DNA from 4 places in the Mesorhizobium sp. M0293 genome. Region 2 is predicted to be linked to each of the others. Evidence: predicted binding sites of a transcription regulator. Region 2 holds the regulator's gene; each other region holds the start of a gene.
What was found. The regulator LexA, encoded in region 2, represses DNA repair genes until DNA is damaged. The targets are predictions, from matches to a motif close to TGTTCNNNNTGTGTTCNG.

Region 1 (4,510 bases), on a different contig from region 2:
GCACCCGGCGAGCGGCGATGCGACGGCGAGGGCGCAGGCCGACGGCCTCAGCCTCAGCGCCTGGCTGTCGCTGCAGGCGCAAAGCCGCAATGGGGCAGCGGCCACGCCGGCGCTGGTCGGCGGCATCCATGTCGTGCCGGAATTCATCGGCAACCGCGCGCCATTCGCCGATCCGGACGCACGCGCGCTGATCGCCGGGCTCGATCTCGACACCAGCCTCGACAGCCTGGTCGGGCTCTATGTCGCCGGTGTTTGCGGGCTCGGCTACGGCGCGCGCCAGATCGTGCGGGCCGAGCATGAGAAGGGCATCCCGGTGGACACCATCGTCGTCAGCGGCGGCGCCGGGCAAAGCCCGCTGGTGCGCCAGCTGCTGGCCGACACGACTGGCATGGTGGTGGTCGCGTCGACCTCGCCGGAGCCGGTGCTGCTCGGCTCGGCGATGCTGGGCGCTGTCGCCGCCGGAACCTACAAGGATGTCGCGACGGCCATGGCCGGCATGTCGGAACTCGGCGAGGTCTATCATCCCGACGCTACGCTGGCCGGCTGGCATGCCAAGCGCTTCGCCGCGTTCGAGCTGCTGCAGCAAGCCGGCAAGGCGATCAGGGGTTAAACGGGCAGCTTCTGTCCGGCTTTGTCAGGAGCCTGGCGAACACCGCTTGGCGATGATGCCTGAAGCTGGCAGCTTTGTACTGTCGTAGACCCTCCTGCGGCTTGCGATGAGAGCAGGGCGACAGGATCAGGAGGCCCCCAATGGCAGACGAGAAAGCGCCCGTGCCATTCGCATCGGATGAGGTACCGTGGACGGAATGGTCCGATGTGCCGCGCTTCGGCGTGCGCTATCGGCATTTGTCGCTGGCCGCCCTTGGCGAAAACTATCATGTCGGCGTGGCGATCGAGGAACTGCCGCCGGGCAAGCAGACCTCGCCGGCGCATTACCATATTCTCGAGGAAGAGCATGTCTTCATCCTCGAAGGGATGCCCACCGCTTATGTCGGCGACGTCGCCTATGCCATGAAGTCCGGCGACTATATCTGCTTTCCGGCGGGCGCGGCGGCGGGGCATTGCCTGATCAACACCAGCGACGCGCCGTGCCGCTACATCATCGTCGGCGAGCGCAACCCGAATGAAGTTGTCGTCTACACCGCCTCCAACAAGGTGCTGGTGCGCGCGCTAGGCAGCCGCGCGATCTTCGACCTCGCGGCAATCCGAACCTACTGGGACGGCGAGAACACCGGCCTTGCCGCCGGCGATCCGTTGCCGTCGGATGTGACGGCCGGTGTCACCAAGGCCCCGGTTGCGCCGATCCCGCCGATCGCTAGCGATGCTGTCGAGTGGAAGGTCGAAGGCGAAGGCCCGCGGTTCGGCGGCCGGTCCAGGCATCTGACCTATGCCGCTCTGGGCCGGTCCGATTATCACGTCGGCATGCTGATCGAGGCGCCGGCGTCCGGCATGCGCCTGGCGCCCCGGCACTACCACATGCTGGAAGAAGAGCACGCGCTGATCCTGGAAGGGCAGGTGACGCTGCTGCTTGGCGAGGAGCGCCACGAGATGAAAGCTGGCGACTATGTCTGCTTTCCCGCCGGCCGGCCGGTTGGCCATTCCTTCCTCAACAGCGGTAGCGGACAATGCCGCTATTTGATGATCGGCGAAAGAAATCCCAATGAAGTCTGCGTCTATCCCGATTCCAACAAGATGGCGGTGGACGCCTTGCGCCGGCGCGACGGTATTTTCGATATGGCGGCGGTGAGGCTTTACTGGGACGGTGAAGAGACGCAATAGCGCCTCGCTGTCTCCCGCTCACAATTGCTTCTCGGCCAGTTCCCTGAATTCATCCGGAACCGAGCGCGCCGCTTCCAGCGCCACCGTGCCGTAGCCGACCGCCTGTTTGCCGAAGCGTTCGCGGATCTTGTCGATGGCGCGGTCGGCGTCGAAGCGTGCCAGGCCTTTCCTGGTACCGGGCCTGCGTTTCTCATCGGCGAGGCCGAAGGGCAGTTCGAGCTGCAGCTCGAAGCTTTCCTCGAGATGCGAGACCGAGATCGCCAGCAGCGAGATCGTTTTGTCGTGCGGGTGGTCGGCGAGCACGCCGCGCACCAGGTCGCCGGCGATCTCGGCCAGCATCGTTGTCGCCGAGATCGGCTGTTCAAGCGTGATCGAGCGCGTAACGGCGCTCAGATCGGCAAAGCGCACGCGCACCGTCACCGTGCGGCCGGGACGTGACTTGGCGCGCAACCGGCTGGCTACGCGGTCGGCCAGATGCAGCAGAGTGGGCACGATGACCCGCGATACCGCCGGCTTCAGGCCGAGCGCCGATTGCGCGCCGGCCGAGTGCGCGCGGCGCTTCGTCTCCAGTTTTCGCGGGTCGCGGTTCCATGACAGGGCGGCGAGCTTTTCGCCGACGGCGGGACCCAGCAGCCGTGTCCGCGCGCCGCTGTGGGTCCTGGCCAGCTGGCCGATGGTCTCGACGCCGATTTCGGCCAGCCGCGCCCTGGTCGCCGGGCCGACGCCCCACATCAGCCCGACGGGCAGATCGTGCAGGAAAGCAAGCTCGCTGCCGGGCTCGACCACTACCAACCCGTCGGGCTTGGCCACCTGCGAGGCGATCTTGGCCAGATGCTTGGTGCGGGCGACGCCGATCGAGATCGGCAGGCCGAGTTCGGCGCGTACCCGGCGGCGGATGATCGTTGCGATCTCTTGTGGAGAGCCGAACAGATGCGTGCAGCCGGCGACATCGGCAAAGGCCTCGTCGATGGAGATGCGCTCGACCAGCGGGGTGAAATCGTCGCGCACTTTGATAGCAGCATCGCCCAGCCGCTGGTAGTGGCTGAAATTGCCGCCGACGAAGATCAGCTGCGGGCAGAGTTCGCGCGCCTTGCGCCCCGGCATGCCGCCGCGCACGCCGAAGGCGCGCGCCTCGTAGGAGGCGGCGAGCACCACGCCGCCGCCCACCGCGATCGGCTTGCCGCGCAGCGACGGGTCGAGCAATTGCTCGACGGAGGCATAGAAGGCGTCGAGATCGGCATGCAGGATGGTGGCTGTCGTTTCCATCCCGAAGGCACATCCGCAGTTGCTGATAGACGCGAACGAATAGAGAACAAAAGGGGGTGATTGTCAAGATGGACATGATCACGCCACCCAAAATCGCGGCGGCAGCGCTGCCCCTCACCTGCCTGCCGGCATCCTCTCCCCGTAAACGGGGCGAGGGACGCTGTCATCGACCGTTTCGCCAATTGGCGGCGTCGCAGGAAAGGGATCGGCGCCGCGACAGCTTCTTTCTCCCCGTTTACGGGGAGAAATGCCCGGCAGGGCAATGAGGGGCGGCACTCACCTTGCAGAAGAGAATAATGCTGCTCTCGGAATTCGCCACTGTCTAGACAATATGCTCCGCCCGCAGCGCCGCCTTCATGGCCTCCAGAGCGGGCTCGCCGCCCGCCGCCAGCTCTTCGGCGATCCGCGCCAGATGATCGTCGGCCTTGCGGTGTTTGCTGCCCCAGGCGCCGAGCGTCGCCAGTACGGGCAGCAGGTCGATGCCGGCCTCGGTCAGCCGGTAGACCGTCTTCAGCCCATGCGTCGGGTCGTCGCTGCGGGTGAGGATGCCTTCGTCCTGAAGGGTCTGCAGCCGCTCGGCCAGCGTGCGCGATGAGATGCCTTCGTCGGATTGCAGGAATTCGCGAAAGTGCCTTTTCCCGGCGAAGACCAGGTCGCGGATGATGAGCAGCGTCCAGCGGTCGCCGACGAGTTCGAGCGACAGGTTGATCGGGCAGCCGGATTTTTCGCGCGTCGACATCTATGGTTCCATTTTTAAATCACTTTCCTATTGACATCATTTTTGGCTTGGCGTCAATGGTTCCAAATGTAAACCAATGGCGAAGCCGTAGCGAACCATGGTTTCGCCCGCATCCGCACAAACCCGAGGAGAATGACGATGAGAAAATTGATCCTTCAGATGCAGATGTCGGTCGACGGCTTTGTCGGCGCCAATGAGGACCATGCCTGGCAGCTCTGGGAATGGGGTGACGAGAGCGCCTGGGACGACGAGCTGAAGCAGGACTTCAACGCCGTCTTCGCCGGCATCGACACCATCCTGCTCAGCCGCAAGATGGCGCAGGAGGGCTATCTAGCCCATTGGGGTAGTGCGGCGAAGAAATTTCCGCGCGATCCCTTCTATGCGTTCGCGCAGCGCGTCGTCGACGCCCGGAAGGTGGTGCTGAGCGACAAGCTCAAGCAATCCGCCTGGGAGCGCACGACAGTGGCCAGCGGCGACCTGCCGCGCGAAATCGGTGCGCTGAAGGCTGGCGAGGGCGGTGACATGGCCGTCTTCGGCGGTGCCGGTTTCGCCTCCTCGCTGATCGCGGCCGGGCTGGTCGACGAGTTCCAGCTGTTCATCAACCCGGCGGTGCTGGGCGCCGGACGCCGGATCTTCGACCAGGGCGGTTTCCAGACCCTGCGGCTGCTCGGCTCGAAGGCCTATGCCTGCGGCATGGTGGTCAACCGTTACGCACGGGCAAGGTGA
Region 2 (4,510 bases):
GCAGGCGGCTACCAAGGAATGGGCCCAGGATCTCATCCGGGCCTGGAATACGGCCGGATGGTTCGAGATGCCGATCGAACTCGGCGATCAGCTTGGACGCCTGATCGGAGCCGCGGCCGGCCAGACCGTCGTCTGCGATACGACGTCGACCAACATCTACAAGGTGTTGCATGCGGCGATGGAGATGCGGCCCGGCCGGTTGGCCATCGTCGCCGAGGGCGACAGTTTTCCGACCGACCTGTACATCGCCGAAGGCGTGGCCTCGACCCGGGATGGCGCCTTGCTGCGTCTCGCGGGCGTCGACGCACCAACCATTGAAGAACTGATCGACGAAAGCGTCGCGGTGGTACTGGTCAACCACGTCAATTACAAATCGGGTGAACTGCGCGACATGGCGGCGCTGACGCGCAAGGCTCATGCGGCCGGAGCGCTGATCGTCTGGGATCTCTGCCACACCGCGGGCGCTCTGCCGGTCGAGCTCGACCGCGCAAATGCCGATTTCGCTGTCGGCTGCACCTACAAGTACCTCAACGGGGGGCCGGGCGCGCCGGCCTTCATCTATGCCGCCCAGCGCCACCATGGCGAGATCAGCCAGCCACTCAGCGGCTGGTGGGGGCATGCACGGCCCTTTGCCTTCGAACGGGGTTATGTGGCCGGCACCGGCATCCGCCGCTTTCTGTGCGGCACGCAGCCGGTCCTATCGATGCGGGCGCTCAAAGGTGCGCTTGCCATCTGGAACGACGTCGACATGGCGGAATTGCGAAAGAAAAGCGTCGCGCTGACCGAACTGTTCATCCAGCTCGTCGAAGCGAAGTGCGGCGCCTATGGTCTCACGCTGGAGAGCACCCGCGACGCGACCAGGCGCGGCAGCCAGGTGTCGTTCCTTCACGATCATGGCTATCAAATCATGCGGGCGCTGATCGAGCGGGGGGTGATCGGTGACTTCCGCGCGCCATCGACCATCCGTTTCGGCTTCACGCCACTCTATGTCGGCTACAAGGATGTGTGGCTGGCGGTTGAGGTGCTGGAAGACATTCTGCGCACGGGTGCATGGAAGGACCAGCGTTTCGCCGTCAAGGAGGCCGTTACCTGACGCAGCCGTCCCGACGACTGTTGTCGCGCCCTTGCCTATTGGCGGGATGACGGAGGGACGAATTTCCAGCGCACGAATCCGGTCGCCGCTGGTGGACAGCACTGGCATCACCAAATTAACCAAGGTTGGCATTTTGGCTTCGTTTCGTTCACGGCAGACGAATGCACAGAAGGCTGGGAATACCCCGTCGCGGATCCATGGGCAGCTCATGCCAAGCTTGGGCCAGGGATGGGCGGGCAGCCCATTAACCATAACAATTTCAATGCCGGCAAGCGCATTGTGACGGGATGCAGTCGTCGGCGAGGCCCGGCAGCGAGCTGCCAATAATTTCGATCCCCTTAATAAATTCATTAAACTTTAAACAGTTGCGGAACACAACTGGAACAGATAGTGTTTGTTCTGGGTTTGTTTTCTGATTCTGGTTTTAGGTACCCTGGGGGCCGCCATGCTGACACGCAAGCAACACGAACTGCTGATGTTCATCCATGAACGCCTGAAGGAAAGCGGCATTCCGCCATCCTTCGACGAGATGAAGGAGGCGCTCGACCTTGCCTCCAAATCCGGAATTCATCGGTTGATCACGGCTCTGGAAGAGCGCGGCTTCATTCGCCGACTGCCCAACCGGGCACGCGCGCTGGAAGTGCTGCGGTTGCCGGACTCGATCGCGCCCGGCCTCAACGCGGCGAAAAAGTTCTCGCCAAGCGTCATCCAGGGCAGTCTTGGTCAGACTAGTCTCGGTCAGGGCGGCGTTGGCCGACAGATCAAGCCGGCGTCTTCGCGGATGCCTTCGGCCGGCAATGACGACGACGTGGTCTCCGCCGTGTCGATCCCGGTGATGGGTCGTATCGCCGCCGGTGTGCCGATCGATGCCATCCAGCACCAGACGCATTCGATCTCGGTGCCGCCGGACATGATCATGGGCGGCGAGCACTATGCCCTGGAGGTCAAGGGTGACTCGATGATCGAGGCCGGCATCTTCGACGGCGATACCGTCATCATCCGCAATGCCGATACGGCCAGCCCCGGCGAGATCATCGTGGCGCTGGTGGATGAAGAGGAAGCGACGCTGAAGCGGTTCCGCCGCAAGGGCGCCTCGATTGCTCTCGAAGCCGCCAATCCGGCCTATGAAACCCGGATTTTCGGACCCGACAGGGTCAAGGTGCAAGGCAAGCTCGTCGGTTTGATCCGCCGCTACTGAGGCGGCTGCGGTTTAGCCGCTGGCTTCTCGGGTCTCTGGAAGGGCGGCAGTCCCCTCGCCTCACGCGAGAATTTGCGTTGTACATGCCAGGGCCGATATGGCCTGTCCACGGCGAAGCTGATTGTCGCTGGCGTGGTCGCCGATTGGCGATCGAAGAAGACGGCAGCACTGCCTTTGCGAGCCAGTTGCCGTTTGGTGATGACGAGAACCAGTGGGTTGTGACAGGCGTCATAGGCCGTCGCGTCATTGATGACGATCAGGTCGGCGAAACCACAGGCTTTCCAGGTGTCCTTTCGATCCTCGACATAGGCAATGAATGCACCGGACGGATGCCTGGCGAGACAAACGCCTGATGTGCAATAGAACGGCGCTCCCGGCGGCATTTCAGCGGCATCCCTGACGTCGAATTGGCCATCGCCTTCGTTGAACACCTCCGGCATGACGATGGTTTCGGATGTCAGCGCGCGTTTCCAGTTGTCGACGGTGAATTCGTTCGGGCGCGCGCGGCTGACGGCAAGTTCGCCACCGCCGATCGGCAACGCAACCAGCCTTGCGTCCTCCGAGATCAGCACGTCGGGTGTGCGCGTATCCGAGACGGTCAGCAGGCCGGCAAGCGCGAAGGGAAGAGCCGCGAGCCGCAGCCATGTCGTCGCCATCGTCGCGATGACCAGGGCAATCGCCACCAGCAGGACAGACTGCTGAGAAATCAGTCCGACCGCATCGACAGGCGAACGCTCGGAGATCCAGCCCGATATGGCGATCATCAGCGTAAGTCCCTTGCCCATCAGGTAGAGGGCCGGCCAGTCCAACCCAAACGGCATCAGCAACGCGCTGGCGACGGCCAGAAACATGACGACTGTCACGATGGGCATGATGGCCAGATTGGCGAACAGGCTGAGCGGCGACACACGCTGAAAATGCCAAATGGCAAACAGCGCCGTGGCGCCGCCGGCGATGATGGAAGTCATGGAAAGGCCGCCCGCCGCCAGCAGGAATTTTCGCGTCAGGAAACTGGGCAGCGATCGCTTTGGCGGCGGTGGTCTCGCCTTTCCTGCACGATGATCCGCCCAGCCGGCGTAGGCGCCGACGAGTGCGGCGGTCGCGGCGAAGGACATCTGGAAACTCGGGCCGACCACCTCGTGCGGCGACACCACAATGACGGCGATCGCCGAGATCGCCAGATTGCGCATCGTCAGCGCCGCTCGATCGAACAGCACTGCAATCAGCATCACCGCCAGCATGATGAAACTGCGCTCGGCGGCAACGACGACCCCGGAAATGATGAGATAGGCGGCGATCGAGAAAAGTGCGGCGGCGGCGGCGTATTTCTTGACCGGGCGACGCGCGGAAAAATCCGGAAACAGGGCGAAGGCGCCGCGCAGCAAACCCATGATGGTGCCGGCGACCAACGCCATGTGCAGTCCGGAAATAGAGATGATGTGGTAAATGCCGGTGCGCCGCATCGCTTCGTTGATTTCATCGGGGATGCCGGCGCGAACGCCGACGATCAGCGCCGCGGCGATCTCGCCTTCGGCGCCACCGACGCTGCCCCTGATGTGATCGGCAATGGCTTCACGGGCTTTTTCGATCCCCGAGGAAAGGCGGGCTGCCAGCGGCATATAGTCGTCGGTGACGACGAGTTTTGGATTGCCGAGAAAGAACCCGCTGCCGCCGATGCCGGCAAAATAGCTGTCGAAGGAGAAGTCGTAGCTGTCCGGCCGCACCGGCCCGGTCGGCGGCAACAGCCTGGCATATCCAGTGATCAGGGAGCCGGCGGTCATGTCCGCCGGGATCTTTCGTGTCGAAAGCCGCACCCTCTCCGGCGCATAGCGCAGTTTCGGCCTTGCAGTCGACGTCACGTCGATGGTCAGCCGGATGCGGCCGCTCTCCATCCGGTCGACCGAGACGATCCGGCCGGTCACCTGCGTCGAGATTTCCGAACCCAGCATCTGTGTGCCGGCGCGCCATGTCTCGACCTTTGCGGCGAGCAGCCCGAGCACACACAAAAGCGCCGCCATGAAGCACAAATGGGTTCTCGGCCAGGAACGCGAGATCAGCGCACAGAGCCCCGCCAAGATGACGACTGCGACAGGCTTTGCGAAGTCCGGCTCCGCCGCCAGCGAAAAATAGCCGATCGCTCCGCTCGCCAGGCAGACCGGCACCAGCAGGAAGGCCACGCCACGGTCGAGTTCCAGCCCTGCGGCCGCGGCCACGCTGTA
Region 3 (4,510 bases), on a different contig from region 2:
CCTGTCGATGGTGCTGACCTGGCGCATGACCAACGCCACAATCGGCAGGGGCGCTGCCGTCGGCACCGCCGTTTTCGTCGGGATGTTCGTCGCCTCGCTGTTGGTGCTGTTCGGCCTGCAGGCGCTGCTCGGCATCACCGTGCCGGACGATGTCGGGGCTCAGAGCCTTTCCGGGTTCGTCTCCGGATAGAGTCTTCCGGCCTCTATCCTGGTTAGAGCCCTTTCGGCCTCTATCCTGGATAGTCGACCTCAGGATGATCGACGCCCGAATAATCGACGCCGATGAGAAACAGCCCGTCGGGTGGCGCCACCTGGCCGCAGGCGGCGCGGTCGTGCGCCTCAAGCGCTGCTTTCAGGTCGGCTGCGGTCCAGCCGCCGTCGCCGACGCGCTTGAGGGAACCGACCATCGAACGCACTTGATTGTGCAGGAAGGAGCGCGCCGAAGCCCGCACCTCGATCACGTCATCTTGCCTGCTCACGTCGAGCCGTTCCAGCGTCCTGATCGGACTGTTGGCCTGGCACTGGGTCGAGCGGAAGGTGGTGAAGTCATGCCGTCCGAGCAGGACCTTTGCCGCCTCATGCATGGCGCCGGCGTCGAGCCGCTTCGGCACCCACCACACCTTGCCCTTGTCGAGCGCGGCCGGCGCCCGGCGGTTGAGGATGCGGTAGAGATAGTGGCGGCCGGTGGCCGAGAAGCGCGCGTCGAAACCGTCGGAGACGACCATCGCCTTCAGGACGACGATGCGTGCGCCGGCCGCCTGCAGATGGGCGTTGACGGCATCGCGCACCTTGTCGCTGGGCCACGCCTTGGCGAGATCGACATGCGCAACCTGGGCGGTCGCATGCACGCCGGCATCGGTGCGGCCGGCGGCGCGCAGCCTGACCGCCTCGCCGCAGAATTTTTCGATCGCCTGCTCGATCGCCTGCTGCACCGACGGCTGGTCCGCCTGGTGCTGCCAGCCGGCAAACAGGCTGCCGTCATATTCGATGTCGAGGCGAAAACGCGGCATGCCGGGTGGCTATACGCTCTCGCCTAGGCGGCGAGAGCGGTGAAGGCCGAGGCGTAGACCAGTCTGCCGGCTTCCGGGGCGTCGCCCCAGGCCAGGGCCTGCAGCGCTTCGCCCTGGTAGTCGCTTTCGAAGTCCTGGGCACGCGTGTGGCTGTAGCCGAAACGCCCGTAATAGGCCGGATCGCCCAGCACTACGGCAAGCGTTTCGCCGCCATCCCTGAGGCGGATATGCGCCGCGCGGATCAGCGCGCCACCGATGCCGCTGCCGTGGAACGAGGGCTCCACCGCCAGCGGCGCCAGCGCCACGGCCGCGAAGCTCTTGCCGCCATTCTGGACGAACAGCCGCGAAAACAGGATGTGGCCGACCACCTGGCCGTCTTCTTCCGCCACCAGTTCGGCAACCGCGTCGCCGCCGGTCACCAGCGCGTCGACCAGCCCGGCCTCCGCCTGCTGACCGAAAGCGTGTTCCTCGACGAGGCGAATGGCCTCGCGATCCCGCGGCGTGGCCGCGCGTATCGACATCATGCTCATGAGAATTTCATTCCTTTTTCGATCTTGGCCCCGCGCAGGAATTCCGACGCGGCAGCGGGCCTTCCGCCCGCCCGTTGAACTTCGACCAGCCTGATCGCGCCTGATCCGCAGGCAACCGTCAGCCGGTCATCGAGAATTCCTCCCGACTCGCCCAAATCTTCCGAAAGCGACAGGCCTTCGGACAGCGTCGAGCGAAGCAGTTTCAGCCGCTCCAGGCGGCCGCCAATTCCTATCTCGGACCAGGCGCCGGGAAAGGGCGACAGGCCGCGTATATGATTGTGGACCTCGCTCGCCGAGCGAGTCCAGTCCACGCGAGTCTCGGATTTATCGATTTTCTTGGCATAGGCCACCCCATCCACAGCTTGTGCGGTAAATGTCAGGGTGTTCCTCTCCAGTCGCGCCAGTGCTTCCACCATCAGGGTTGCACCAACACTCATCAACCGATCATGCAGATCGCCGGCCGTCATATCGGGTTCGATGGCGCATTTTTCAACCAGTCCGACCGGACCGGTGTCCAGACCCTCTTCCATGCGCATCACCATCATGCCGCTTTCGAAGTCGCCGGCCATGATGGCGCGCTGGATCGGTGCGGCGCCGCGCCAGCGCGGCAAGAGCGAGGCATGGCCGTTGATGCAGCCAAGCCGGGTTGCCTCCAGAACGGCCTTAGGCAGCAGCAAGCCGTAGGCGACAACCACGGCGACATCAGCCTGCAAGGCACGGAACGCGGCTTGCTCGGCCTCGCCCTTGAGCGAAGTCGGTGTCCGGATCTCGATGCCCAGCCGCTCGGCCTCGCGCTGCACCGGCGACGGCGTCAGCTCCAGCCCACGCCGTCCAGCGGCGCGCGGCGGCTGGGTGTAGACGGCTGATATCTCATGTCCGGCCTCGGCAATCGCACGCAGCGTCGGCACCGAAAACTCCGGCGTGCCCATGAAGATGACGCGAAGGGGCATTTCCCCTATCCCACCAGCTTGCCCGGCGCCTTGTCCTTGGCGAGCTTCTTGAATTTCTTCACCACCATGTCGCGCTTCAGCTTCGAGATGTGGTCGATGAACAGGACACCATTGAGGTGATCGATCTCGTGCTGCAGGCAGGTCGCCATCAGGCCCTCGGCCTCCAGCTCCTGCAACTTGCCGTCACGGTCGAGATATTTCACCCGCACGGAGGCCGGGCGTTCGACCTCGGCGTAATAATCCGGGATCGACAGGCAGCCTTCCTCGTAGACGGAGCGCACATCGGCGCTCTCCAGGATTTCTGGATTGATGAAGACGTGCGGCGCCGGCGTCTCGTCTTCCTTGGCCAGATCGATAACCAGCATGCGCAGCGGCTCGCCGATCTGGATTGCCGCAAGCCCGATGCCGGGCGCATCATACATGGTCGCCAGCATGTCGTCGGCTAATTTGCGCAAAGGCGCGTCGACACGCTCCACGGGCTTCGAAACCTGGCGCAGGATGGGGTCGGGAAGAATGATGAGCGGCTTGATCGGCATGGCGTTCCACCTAAGACCTCCAGCGAAAAGCGTCAACCGCTGGGCTTGAGGCACGTTCACGTTTTGATCTGTGCTATCGGGGCGAATCGTCTATGCTGTCCACATGAATGATCTGAGCACCATCCTTTCGGAACCTGTCGCCCGGCTTGGCGCCACCACGATCACGCTCGGCCATGCACTGGCCTTCGGCACCTTGCTGTTCCTCGGCCTGTTCGTGGCGCTCGTCATCGCGCTGTGGCGGTCGGCCAAGGCGCGCGCAGTCGCCGCCGCCGAAGCCGCCGACCATGCCCGTGACGCCGAGGCGAGGATGGCCGGCATATTGCAAAGCCAGGCCGAGATGCAGGGCCGCATGGGCGCCATCGCCGAAGTGTTCGGAGCACGGCAGGCGGAGCTGACGCAGTCGATCGGCCAGCGTCTCGACGCCATGACCGGCCGCCTCGGCCAGACCATGACCGAGCAGACCAAATCGACGCATGAAAGTCTGGCCAAATTGCAGGAGCGGCTGGCGATCATCGATGTCGCGCAAGGCAACATCCAGTCGCTCGCCGGCCAGGTCGTGCAGTTGCAGGCGATACTCTCCAACAAGCAGACGCGCGGCGCCTTCGGCCAGTCACGCATGGAGGCGATCGTCGCCGACGGCCTGCCGCACGGCGCCTATGAATTCCAGGCGACGCTGTCGAACGGCAGCCGGCCCGACTGCCTGGTGAAGATGCCGAACGGCGCGCCGTCGCTTGCCATCGACGCCAAGTTTCCGCTGGAAGCCTGGAATGCCATCCGCGCCGCCGACGGCGCCGACCTGCAGAAGGCCGCCTCGCAGGCCTTTCGCCGCGACATCGAGATCCATGTCCGCGATATATCGGAAAAATATCTGATCCAGGGCGAGACGCAGGACACTGCCTTCATGTTCGTGCCGTCGGAATCGGTGTTCGCCGAGATCCATGAGAATTTCGAGGCGATCGTCCACAAGGCGCATCGCGCCCGCGTTGTCATCGTCTCGCCGTCGCTGCTGATGCTGTCGATCCAGGTTATCCAGGCGATACTCAAGGATGCCCGCATGCGCGAACAGGCGCATTTGATCCAGGGCGAGGTCATCCGGCTGATGGAAGACGTTGCGCGTGTCGACGAGCGGGTGCGCAAGCTGCAGGTCCATTTCGGCCAGTCGGCCAAGGACATCGACGACATCCTGGTTTCGACGTCGAAGGTCACCAAGCGCGGCCAGAAGATCGAGGCGCTGGAATTCGGCGCGCAGCCCGACGGCGATGCCGCAGCGGACGCAGCATCACGGGCTCCTGCTGCGAAGGTTGACGCGGGTGCACGCGTTGCTGATTCGAAAACCGGACAGCTCAGGCTGAGGGTCGTCGAAGGCGACGACTAAGCCCCGCTACTGCTCCTCTATGGTGGTCATGCCCTTAAATTCAGGCAGCCAGTGCAGCGCCGAGCGGTGCCATTTCTGCTGTGTCGGAACCAGATCCTCGCGTTGCCGC
Region 4 (4,510 bases), on a different contig from region 2:
GTCAAAGCTCTTTTCGGCACCCTTGTGCACGCCGCCGATGCCGCCGGTGGCAAACACCTTTATGCCGACCATATGCGCCGCGATCATGGTGGCGGCGACCGTGGTGCCGCCGGTGCGCCCTTGCGCGACCGCGAAGCCGAGGTCGGCGCGCGACAGCTTCATGGCGTCGCCGGTCATCGCCAGCGATTCGCGCTCGCCGTCCGAAAGCCCGATCTTGATGCGGCCGCCGACCACGGCGATCGTCGCCGGCACGGCGCCGCCGTCGGTAATGATCTTTTCGACATCGGCCGCCATGGCGCCATTGTCGGGGTAGGGCATGCCATGGGTGATGATGGTGCTTTCCAGCGCCACCACCGGCCGGCCGGCGGCCAGGGCCTGCGCCACCGGCGCGTGGATGTCGATGAAGGGGCGGGCTGTCTCTGGGGTCATCTGGATCTCCAATCCGGAGTGAAGCGCATCTGGTTGGGCGCGCGAAAAAACTCCGGCACTATGAATTTGCCGGTCTCATGCCACTTCCTGCGCATCCGGCACAAGAGCCAACGCTTCCGCGAAGGTCGCCGCGGTGAAATCCGGAACGGCGTCGGCGCTTTCGATGGCCAGCGTCGCCGCGGCAATGCCCTCGCGCAGGGCCACCCGCAGCGGCAGGCCGCGCAGCAAGGCAGCAACCGTTGCGCCCGCCAGCGCATCGCCGGCGCCGGTGACGTCAGCGACCTTTCTTGGCGGCGGCGGCAGGATCGAGAAGACGCCGGCGTCATCGAAGCCCAGCATGGCACCGCCGCCCGCCGTCACCACGCCGCTCTTGAGCCCCGCGCGTTTCAGCCCGGCGACGATGTCTTGCGGGGAAGCCGCCGCGTCCAGGTCTGCCAGCGCGATCGCTTCGCGCCGGTTCATGAAGACGACGGCCAGATTGCCGAGCACCGGCTTCAAACGCACGATCTTGGCCGGCGAAATGGCAATGGCGAAGACGGGTTTGCCGGCAGCAAGCGAAACCAGCCGCTCCAGTGCCGCCGTCGGCAGGTTGGCATCGCAGAAGATGGCATCGGCGGCCGCGATTACCTCGCGCACCCTGGAGCGTCTGATCTGCTTGGGAAACGCCAGGTCATAGAGCGCCATGTCGGCAAAGCCGACGATCAATTCGCCCTCGCTGTCGATCAGCGCCGTATAGCTCGGCGTGGTGCGATCGAGGAACACCGCGGACAGGTCGGCAATGCCTGCCGCGGCGATGGCTCGTGAAACGGTATCGGCAGCGGCATCGCCGCCGCGCACCGAGAGCAGCGACGCGGAGACGCCACGCAGCACGGCACTGCGCAGAGCGTTGAAGACGCCGCCGCCGACATCCTCGCGCATCGTGCCCGGATTGGATGCGGCGGGCACGTAGGGGCCCGACACCTGGCCACGCCGGTCGATATGGGCGCCACCTACGGCCAGTATTTTCGCGGATTTCAGCATGCCGGCGATATGACCTTTGTTATTCCAGCCGCACAAGCGCTAGACTGCGTGACGGAACTTCGCATGCAAGGCAGCGATTCGGCAGATCGAAACACTCGAGCCGGCTGGCCCGATGCGGGATGCGGTCCTGCACGAGTTCCTGGTACGAAAAAAGAACAAATCCGGATATTGGTTGTTTTTCAGATATTTGACCCCTCTTGCCAAACGAGAACAAAAAAGGTACAAATAGGCAGGGATTACGGATTGTCCGGCCTTCATTGACGACCAAGGGGTGATGTATCATGGCTCAGAATTCTTTGCGGCTGGTAGAGGACAAAGCGGTGGACAAATCAAAGGCTCTGGATGCGGCGCTGTCGCAAATCGAGCGGGCTTTCGGCAAGGGCTCGATCATGCGGCTCGGCGCGAACGAGCAGGTCGTCGAGATCGAAACGGTGCCGACCGGCTCGCTTGGCCTCGACATCGCGCTTGGCGTCGGTGGCCTGCCGCGCGGCCGCATCGTCGAGATCTATGGGCCGGAAAGCTCGGGCAAGACCACGCTGGCCCTGCACACAGTGGCCGAAGCCCAGAAGAAGGGCGGCATCTGCGCCTTCGTCGATGCCGAGCATGCGCTCGATCCCGTCTATGCCCGCAAGCTTGGCGTCGATCTGGAGAACCTCCTGATCTCGCAGCCCGACACCGGTGAGCAGGCGCTGGAAATCTGCGACACGCTGGTGCGCTCCGGCGCCATCGACGTGCTGGTGGTCGATTCGGTCGCTGCGCTGACGCCACGCGCCGAAATCGAAGGCGAGATGGGCGATTCGCTGCCCGGCCTGCAGGCCCGCCTGATGAGCCAGGCGCTGCGCAAGCTGACCGCCTCGATCTCGCGTTCCAACACCATGGTCATCTTCATCAACCAGATCCGCATGAAGATCGGCGTCATGTTCGGTTCGCCCGAAACCACGACCGGTGGCAACGCGCTGAAATTCTACGCCTCGGTGCGCCTCGACATCCGCCGCATCGGCTCGGTCAAGGACCGCGATGAGGTCGTCGGCAATCAGACCCGCGTCAAGGTGGTCAAGAACAAGCTGGCGCCGCCCTTCAAGGTGGTCGAGTTCGACATCATGTATGGTGAGGGCGTGTCCAAGACCGGCGAACTGGTCGATCTCGGCGTCAAGGCCGGCGTGGTCGAGAAGTCGGGCGCCTGGTTCTCCTACAATTCGCAACGTCTCGGCCAGGGCCGCGAGAATGCAAAGCTGTTCCTGCGCGACAATCCCGACACCGCGCGCGAGATCGAATTGGCGCTCAGGCAGAATGCCGGGCTGATTGCCGAGAAGTTCCTTGAGAATGGCGGCTCCGAAGGTGGCGACGACGGTTTCGAGGAAGAATCCGGCGCGATGTAACAGCTTCGTCCGCGATGTTGGCCGGAGTTCGGCCATAATCGCGTTCTATTATCTCGGGCTTATGTAATCGAGTTCCGCGTTTATTGCGTTTTGAAACCGCCGGCCCAGCGCCGGCGGTTTTGCGTTTCGGCTGCGAAGCCAGGCGGGTTCGAACTGCCCGCAAAGGCTGCGCATTGGACCAATTCCGTGTTTCTGGACAGGGTGAAGCGCGGCGGCTAAAAGGCCAAGTCTTATCTTCTAAGACGCAGAGCCCATTTTCCGCCGGTTTGCCGGCGGCTCTCTCGAAAAGGCAGCATTCATGAGTGGCGTGAACGAAATCCGGTCGACATTTCTCGACTACTTCCGCAAGGAAGGTCACGAGATCGTCGCGTCGAGCCCACTGGTGCCGCGCAACGATCCGACGCTGATGTTCACCAACGCCGGCATGGTGCAGTTCAAGAACGTCTTCACCGGATTGGAGAAGCGGCCCTATTCGCGCGCCTCGACCGCCCAGAAGAGCGTTCGCGCCGGCGGCAAGCACAATGATCTTGACAATGTCGGCTACACCGCGCGCCATCTTACCTTCTTCGAGATGCTCGGCAATTTCTCCTTTGGCGACTACTTCAAGGAGCGCGCCATCGAGCTTGCCTGGAACCTGATCACCAAGGAGTTCGGGCTGAACAAGGACAAGCTGCTGGTCACCGTCTACCACACGGACGACGAGGCGGCTGGCTTCTGGAAGAAGATCGCCGGGTTTTCCGATGATCGCATCATTCGCATCGCCACCTCGGACAATTTCTGGGCGATGGGCGACACCGGACCCTGCGGGCCGTGCTCGGAGATTTTCATCGACCGCGGCGAGCACATCTGGGGCGGCCCTCCCGGCAGCCCCGAAGAGGACGGCGACCGTTTCCTCGAATTCTGGAACCTGGTGTTCATGCAGTATGAACAGGTGACGAAGGAGGAGCGCATCGACCTGCCGCGCCCGTCGATCGACACCGGCATGGGCCTGGAGCGCATGGCGTCCGTCCTGCAAGGGGTGGAAAGCGTCTTCGAGACCGATCTGTTCCGTCATCTGATCGAGGCGGCGTCGTCCGCTATCGGGCACGGTCCCGACAAGGAGACGGTCGCGTCCTTCCGTGTCATCGCCGACCACCTGCGGTCGTCCTCTTTCCTGGTGGCAGACGGCGTGCTGCCATCAAACGAAGGCCGCGGCTATGTCTTGCGCCGCATCATGCGCCGCGCCATGCGTCATGCGCAGTTGCTCGGTGCCCGCGATCCCCTGATGTGGCGCCTGGTGCCGGCGCTGGTGCGCGAGATGGGCCAGGCCTATCCGGAACTGGTGCGCGGCGAACAGTTGATCACCGAGACCCTGAGGCTCGAGGAGACCAGGTTCCGCAAGACGCTGGTGCGCGGCCTCGGCCTGCTCTCGGAAGCGACGGAAACGCTGCATGCCGGCGACATGCTGGATGGCGAGACGGCCTTCAAGCTCTACGACACCTACGGCTTCCCGCTCGATCTGACGCAGGACGCGCTGCGCCAGCGCAGCATCTCGGTCGATCTTGCCGGCTTCACCAATGCCATGGAGCAGCAGAAGGCCGAAGCGCGCAAGCATTGGGCTGGCTCCGGCGATGCGGCCACCGAAACCGTCTGGTTTTCGGTGCGCGAGAAGGCGGGCGCCACCGAGTTCCTTGGATATGAGA

Region 1: the regulator LexA is predicted to act here: its motif matches at 3,077-3,094, upstream of dinB (DNA polymerase IV).
Region 3: the regulator LexA is predicted to act here: its motif matches at 3,080-3,097, upstream of NKJ06_RS28630 (DNA recombination protein RmuC).
Region 4: the regulator LexA is predicted to act here: its motif matches at 1,656-1,673, upstream of recA (recombinase RecA).

Annotation. Positions count from the first base shown of each region.
Region 1 covers NZ_JAMYSA010000035.1:10,192-14,701, forward strand. The annotation lists gene NKJ06_RS15320 (FGGY-family carbohydrate kinase) at 1-610, shown strand, start outside; gene NKJ06_RS15325 (cupin domain-containing protein) at 751-1,779, shown strand; gene dinB (DNA polymerase IV) at 1,798-3,045, opposite strand; gene NKJ06_RS15335 (winged helix-turn-helix transcriptional regulator) at 3,368-3,784, opposite strand; gene NKJ06_RS15340 (dihydrofolate reductase family protein) at 3,923-4,510, shown strand.
Region 2 covers NZ_JAMYSA010000003.1:14,867-19,376, reverse strand. The annotation lists gene kynU (kynureninase) at 1-1,093, shown strand, start outside; gene lexA (transcriptional repressor LexA) at 1,539-2,291, shown strand; gene NKJ06_RS01950 (ComEC/Rec2 family competence protein) at 2,285-4,510, opposite strand, start outside.
Region 3 covers NZ_JAMYSA010000111.1:13,970-18,479, reverse strand. The annotation lists partial or broken gene NKJ06_RS28655 (transporter) at 1-190, shown strand, start outside; gene truA (tRNA pseudouridine(38-40) synthase TruA) at 231-1,010, opposite strand; gene NKJ06_RS28645 (GNAT family N-acetyltransferase) at 1,034-1,540, opposite strand; gene fmt (methionyl-tRNA formyltransferase) at 1,537-2,490, opposite strand; gene def (peptide deformylase) at 2,496-3,026, opposite strand; gene NKJ06_RS28630 (DNA recombination protein RmuC) at 3,130-4,401, shown strand; gene NKJ06_RS28625 (GFA family protein) at 4,408-4,510, opposite strand, start outside.
Region 4 covers NZ_JAMYSA010000048.1:10,005-14,514, forward strand. The annotation lists gene NKJ06_RS19020 (pseudouridine-5'-phosphate glycosidase) at 1-429, opposite strand, end outside; gene NKJ06_RS19025 (carbohydrate kinase family protein) at 505-1,449, opposite strand; gene recA (recombinase RecA) at 1,731-2,828, shown strand; gene alaS (alanine--tRNA ligase) at 3,127-4,510, shown strand, end outside.